2 linked regions of the Thermotoga maritima MSB8 genome follow. The main gene of each other region encodes a partner of the protein of the gene in region 2 in a complex. Links are inferred from orthologs where the notes say so. Each region holds a gene or a part of one and is shown on either strand. Other genes may lie near its edges. The genes, in order: dnaG and dnaB.

The links.
Region 1: the proteins of dnaB (region 2) and dnaG are in contact, whole or in part, in a crystal structure (PDB 2R6A), measured with the Geobacillus stearothermophilus proteins. The link is inferred for Thermotoga maritima MSB8 from one-to-one orthologs. Residues at the interface, in WP_033016901.1 of Geobacillus stearothermophilus: Ser13, Glu15, Ala16, Gln18, Glu91, Leu92, Asp94, Ala95, Val96, Pro97, Thr98, Ala99, Ala100, Asn101, Tyr104, Tyr105, Ile108; in WP_049624496.1 of Geobacillus stearothermophilus: Lys456, Leu457, Leu458, Pro459, Ala460, Asn463, Ala464, Leu467, Leu535, Leu536, Ile537, Ala538, Gln544, Glu545, Asp548, Tyr549, His552.

Annotation. Positions count from the first base shown.
Region 1 is NC_000853.1:1,468,527-1,471,814, reverse strand. Bases 326-3,288 are described here. They hold dnaG (DNA primase), read left to right. Parts: upstream 326-939; coding sequence 940-2,637; downstream 2,638-3,288. Other genes in these bases: rpoD (RNA polymerase sigma factor RpoD), read left to right, coding at 2,643-3,288; rpsI (30S ribosomal protein S9), read left to right, coding at 457-861; rplM (50S ribosomal protein L13), read left to right, coding at 326-437. Also shown: more of rplM, read left to right, coding at 1-325. UniProt on the Escherichia coli protein: RNA polymerase that catalyzes the synthesis of short RNA molecules used as primers for DNA polymerase during DNA replication.
Region 2 is NC_000853.1:1,712,450-1,715,603, reverse strand. Bases 148-2,976 are described here. They hold dnaB (replicative DNA helicase), read right to left. Parts: upstream 2,326-2,976; coding sequence 970-2,325; downstream 148-969. Other genes in these bases: TM_RS08825 (YjgP/YjgQ family permease), read right to left, coding at 2,337-2,976; TM_RS08835 (purine-nucleoside phosphorylase), read right to left, coding at 148-932. Outside these bases: TM_RS08840 (ZIP family metal transporter), read right to left, coding at 1-86; more of TM_RS08835, read right to left, coding at 96-147; more of TM_RS08825, read right to left, coding at 2,977-3,154. UniProt on the Escherichia coli protein: The main replicative DNA helicase, it participates in initiation and elongation during chromosome replication. Travels ahead of the DNA replisome, separating dsDNA into templates for DNA synthesis.

The sequences.
Region 1 (3,288 bases), 240 kb from region 2 along the record:
TTCCTGTTCAGAAGACAACTATGATAAAACCCGAAGAGGTTGAAAGAAAATGGTACGTGGTAGATGCTTCCGGAAAGGTTCTCGGAAGACTCGCGACGCGCATAGCGAAGATATTGATGGGGAAACACAAGCCCAATTACACTCCGCACGTTGACACGGGAGATTACGTCATCGTTGTGAACGCTGACAAGGTGGTTCTTACCGGAAAGAAGCTCGATCAGAAGGTTTATTACTGGCATTCTGGTTATCCCGGAGGTCTGAAGTCTCTGACAGCAAGACAGATGCTGGAAAAGCATCCCGAAAGACTCATATGGCTCGCTGTCAAAAGGATGCTCCCGAAGAACAGAAAGGGCAGAAAAATGCTCAAAAGACTCAAAGTTTATGCGTCACCCGAACATCCACATCAGGCACAGAAACCTGAGCCTATTGAACTGTGAAGAATGAGGAGGGAGAAGAATGGCCGAAGTGGTAGGATACTACGGAACGGGAAGAAGAAAGACTGCTGTTGCAAGAGTTTATTTGAGACCGGGAGAAGGAAAAGTGAAGGTCAATGGAAAAGAATACGAAAGTCTGAATGACTATTTCAAAAATCCTGCATGGACAAAACACGCGATAGAGCCCCTTGAGGTAACCAACACACTTGGCAAATTCGATCTTGTCATAAGGGTTAACGGTGGAGGTCTGTCCGGCCAGTCCGGTGCCGTGAGGCTTGGAATTGCCAGAGCCCTCCTTCAGTACGACCAGAATCTGAGACCTGTTCTCAAGAAATACAAGATGCTCACAAGGGATCCAAGAGAAGTGGAAAGAAAGAAGTACGGTTTGAAAAAGGCAAGAAGAGCTCCTCAGTTCTCCAAGAGGTGATTTTGCTGGCAGCAGACAATTGCGGGGTCCGGTTCTCCCGGACCTCTCTTTTTCTGTTTGTTAACGAGGAGTGAGAATGTGATTCCTCGAGAGGTCATCGAGGAAATAAAAGAAAAGGTTGACATCGTAGAGGTCATTTCCGAGTACGTGAATCTTACCCGGGTAGGTTCCTCCTACAGGGCTCTCTGTCCCTTTCATTCAGAAACCAATCCTTCTTTCTACGTTCATCCGGGTTTGAAGATATACCATTGTTTCGGCTGCGGTGCGAGTGGAGACGTCATCAAATTTCTTCAAGAAATGGAAGGGATCAGTTTCCAGGAAGCGCTGGAAAGACTTGCCAAAAGAGCTGGGATTGATCTTTCTCTCTACAGAACAGAAGGGACTTCTGAATACGGAAAATACATTCGTTTGTACGAAGAAACGTGGAAAAGGTACGTCAAAGAGCTGGAGAAATCGAAAGAGGCAAAAGACTATTTAAAAAGCAGAGGCTTCTCTGAAGAAGATATAGCAAAGTTCGGCTTTGGGTACGTCCCCAAGAGATCCAGCATCTCTATAGAAGTTGCAGAAGGCATGAACATAACACTGGAAGAACTTGTCAGATACGGTATCGCGCTGAAAAAGGGTGATCGATTCGTTGATAGATTCGAAGGAAGAATCGTTGTTCCAATAAAGAACGACAGTGGTCATATTGTGGCTTTTGGTGGGCGTGCTCTCGGCAACGAAGAACCGAAGTATTTGAACTCTCCAGAGACCAGGTATTTTTCGAAGAAGAAGACCCTTTTTCTCTTCGATGAGGCGAAAAAAGTGGCAAAAGAGGTTGGTTTTTTCGTCATCACCGAAGGCTACTTCGACGCGCTCGCATTCAGAAAGGATGGAATACCAACGGCGGTCGCTGTTCTTGGGGCGAGTCTTTCAAGAGAGGCGATTCTAAAACTTTCGGCGTATTCGAAAAACGTCATACTGTGTTTCGATAATGACAAAGCAGGCTTCAGAGCCACTCTCAAATCCCTCGAGGATCTCCTAGACTACGAATTCAACGTGCTTGTGGCAACCCCCTCTCCTTACAAAGACCCAGATGAACTCTTTCAGAAAGAAGGAGAAGGTTCATTGAAAAAGATGCTGAAAAACTCGCGTTCGTTCGAATATTTTCTGGTGACGGCTGGTGAGGTCTTCTTTGACAGGAACAGCCCCGCGGGTGTGAGATCCTACCTTTCTTTCCTCAAAGGTTGGGTCCAAAAGATGAGAAGGAAAGGATATTTGAAACACATAGAAAATCTCGTGAATGAGGTTTCATCTTCTCTCCAGATACCAGAAAACCAGATTTTGAACTTTTTTGAAAGCGACAGGTCTAACACTATGCCTGTTCATGAGACCAAGTCGTCAAAGGTTTACGATGAGGGGAGAGGACTGGCTTATTTGTTTTTGAACTACGAGGATTTGAGGGAAAAGATTCTGGAACTGGACTTAGAGGTACTGGAAGATAAAAACGCGAGGGAGTTTTTCAAGAGAGTCTCACTGGGAGAAGATTTGAACAAAGTCATAGAAAACTTCCCAAAAGAGCTGAAAGACTGGATTTTTGAGACAATAGAAAGCATTCCTCCTCCAAAGGATCCCGAGAAATTCCTCGGTGACCTCTCCGAAAAGTTGAAAATCCGACGGATAGAGAGACGTATCGCAGAAATAGATGATATGATAAAGAAAGCTTCAAACGATGAAGAAAGGCGTCTTCTTCTCTCTATGAAAGTGGATCTCCTCAGAAAAATAAAGAGGAGGTGATCGGTATGGCGAAGAAGGAAAAGGTCACAATGAACGAAGAACAGCAGGTTCTTCAGGAACAGCACCAGGAGCAGACGCAGGAGCAGACACAGGAACAGAAGGAAACACTTCCTCCTCAGATAGAGAGGCGTATAAAAAAGCTCATAAGTTTAGGGAAAAAGAAGGGTTACATAACGTACGAGGATATAGACAAGGCCTTCCCGCCAGATTTCGAAGGGTTTGACACGAACTTGATAGAGAGAATACATGAGGAACTGGAAAAGCATGGAATAAACATCGTGGAAAATGAACCTGAGGAAGAGGAAATAAGCGCTTCCAGTGATGAACAGGAACTCGAAGAACTTCTGGAGAAAGAATCTCCTGAGATACACGATTCGAGCAACGTAAGGGATTCTATCAAGATGTATCTCAAAGAGATAGGAAAGATTCCTCTACTCACACCTGCTCAGGAACGTGAACTCGCAAGACGAGCACAGATGGGCGATAAGAAGGCCAAAGAGAAACTCATAACATCGAATCTGAGGCTTGTTGTCAGTATAGCCAAGCGTTACATGGGGCGCGGTCTTTCTTTCCAGGACCTCATACAGGAAGGAAACATAGGACTTCTGAAGGCGGTAGAAAAGTTCGACTGGAGAAAGGGTTACAAATTCA
Region 2 (3,154 bases):
TGCGGTTTTAAAAAAAGGAACGGCAACGCACCGAGCGAGGTTGCCATTCCCGCGATCGTGCTGTAGAGGATTCCCTTGAGAACCATCCCTTCACCTCAGAGTTTTCTGACGACCTCGAAGATGATCTGTGCGATCTTTCTTCCCGTCTTCTCAGCGACTTCCAGGACCTCCTCTGCGGTGAGCGGCTTGAGGTCTTCAGGAACGGCCCTGTCGGTGATGGCGGAGATTCCAAGGACCCTTATCTGACCGTGCCTTGCCACTATGACTTCCGGAACGGTTGACATTCCAACTGCATCGGCTCCGAATTTTCTGAGCATCCTGAGCTCAGCGGGTGTTTCGAAGCATGGACCCGTAACGGCCACATAGACACCCTGATAGACGGGAATTCCCAGTTCTCTGGCACTGTTGTAAGCGAGTTCTATGAGTTCCTTGTCGTAGGGCTCCGACATGTCCGGAAACCTGGGACCCCATTCATCCACGTTGGGGCCTATGAGAGGATTGTCACCCATGAAGTTGATGTGATCGGTTATGATCATGGGTCTTCCCACTTCGAAATCCGGATTCAACCCACCAGCGGCGTTGGTAACAATCAGAATTTCAACACCGAGAAGCTGCATCACTCTGATGGGGAATGTGACTTCCTTCATTGAATAACCCTCGTAGTAGTGAAACCTTCCGTTCATCAGCATGACGTTCTTTCCAAAGAGTTTTCCGAAGATCAGCTCACCCTTGTGACCCGGAGCTGTGGAAATGGGAAATCCTGGTATCTCGCTGTAGGGTATCTTCTTGGAGGTTCCCTCCTTTTCCACCTCATCCGCTATGACGGAAAGACCAGAACCCAGTATTATCGCTATTTCGGGTGTTTCATCGATCTGACCTTTCAGATATTCAACCGCTTTTTCCACTCTTTCTTTGTAGGCCTTTATGTCCACGTCGAACACCTCCCTGGTCTTTTTCAAGAAAATTCTATCATGAATGCACCACATCGACTTCATGGAACGTAACCGTTCTGGGGTCGAAGATCAGAGTGATCGTTCCAACGGGACCGTTTCTCTGTTTACCTATTATGATTTCAGCTTCGTGAGGTTCGTGAAGCTTGCTTTCCTCTTTGGATTTTTTGCTCCTGTAATATTCCTCCCTGTAGATGAAGATGACTGTGTCTGCGTCCTGTTCTATCGCACCGGATTCCCTGAGGTCACTCAGCCTCGGTCTTTTGTCTTCTCTCTGTTCTACGGCCCTCGAAAGCTGTGAAAGCGCTATCACCACTATGTCGAGTTCCCTCGCAAGGAGCTTCAGAGATCTCGAGATCTCGGATATCTCCTGCTGTCTGCTTTCTTTTCTTCCTTTCAGGTGCATGAGCTGGAGATAGTCGACAAAAATGGCTTTTACATCGTATTCTTTTTTCATCCTTCTCGCTTTTGCCCTCAACGATCGCGGATCGAGGAGTGACTCATCGTCCACAACTATGGGTGCTTTGTAGAGTTTAGAAGCCGCTATTGTGAGTCTTTCCCACTTCTCCTGATCCAGGTATCCTGTTCTGATGCTGTAAAGATCCACACCGGACTCCATGCTGAGTAGTCTTTGAGCGAGCTGTTCCTTGGACATCTCGAGACTGAATATTCCGACGGGGATTTCGAAATTGACAGCCATGTTCCTCGCTATTGAGAGTGCGAAGGAGGTTTTTCCCATGGAGGGTCTCGCTGCTATTATCACCAGATCGGAGCTGTGGAACCCTGTGGTCTGTTTGTCCAGACTTTTGAATCCCGTTGGTAGTCCCGTTATGAGCACACCGGGTTCTATAAGGTTGGCTCTTTCCCTGAAGTTCTCCAGGTTTTCAAACACCCGGTGCATGATGCCTCTCAGATGATCGTAGGATTTTGTCGTTTTCATCTCTGAGATCTCGAAGATCATCTTTTCTGCGTTGTCGAGCAGGATCTCCACATCTTCTTCCATGTAGGCACTTTCTGAGATTTTTCTGGAGATCTCAATGAGTTTCCTCAGAATGGATTTTTCCTTGACGATCTCCGCGTAGTGAAGTGCGTGTGCAGAACTGGGCACAGCCTCAGCGAGCTGGGCCACTTCCAGATCTCCACCTACTTCCTCGAGTTTTCCCATGCTTTGAAGCTTGTCACAGACGGAAACCACGTCCACCGGTTTTCCTTCGTCGTAAAGCTCTTCCATCGCTCTGAAGATGTGTTGGTGTTTTTTCAGATAGAAATCTTCGTGGCTCAAAATTTCAAGAACGTCGTTTATTACCGACGGATCTATCAATATGCTTCCGAGCACAGCAACTTCGGCCTCTAAGTTGTGCGGGGGAACACGCATGTTCTCACCTCTCAAAAAACGTTGAGCCCTATCCCTTCTTCCGTGTCGAAACCGATACCGCTGTTCGGAAAATCTCTTATGAAGAAAAGAATGGAGAAACTCTCAAGAGTGAAATTCCTGCCGAATGAAGTTGAAATCTTCGTTCCAAGACAGTGCAAAGCCTTTTCAACAGACAGAGAAAACTTCTCCACGTTCCAGTCCTTTAATGAAAAAGATATTTCCAGCGCCGGATCACCGTTCTTTGTCTGATAAGAAAATTCCAGGTTGTCACTGGAATAACTCATTTTCAAAGAGTGGGTGGACTCTCCTTTTTTAAACGTCCCGCGTATCCAGAATTCATCCAGTTCAAAGGGATCAACGCTCAGCTTTGTGTACGTGGTTATTCGCGGGTTTTCCATGAAAAGGAAATTCTTTCCGTATATCCTCATCTGATCCTCGACGTACTTAACGTGTGGTTCTCTGTAGTAGTAGGTGAAGTAGAATCTGTTCAGGAAAGCTCCCATTCTCTGCTGGAAGTTCCAGGTGGTGTAACTTCTGCTGATCTCGTCCAGAACGAACCGGGTAGTGGAGTCCACAGTGTGAGTGATATCTCCTGTTTTGAACGAGTAAGAGGTTTTGAGATACGGATCCGAGAACTCCTTTTCGAGGAAATCGTAGGTTGTTTCTAAGGAAGATTTGAAATTTTCATAAGAGAACGATACTTTCAGATCCACCTCGTTTTTTGATTCATTCTGGGAAAACTTTCTGAGGTTTTCTCCGGAAACCGTGAAGAGTTTGTAGTAACTCTCGAAGGAAAAAGGCCCCAGAGGCACTCTGAGTGTGGTTGTGA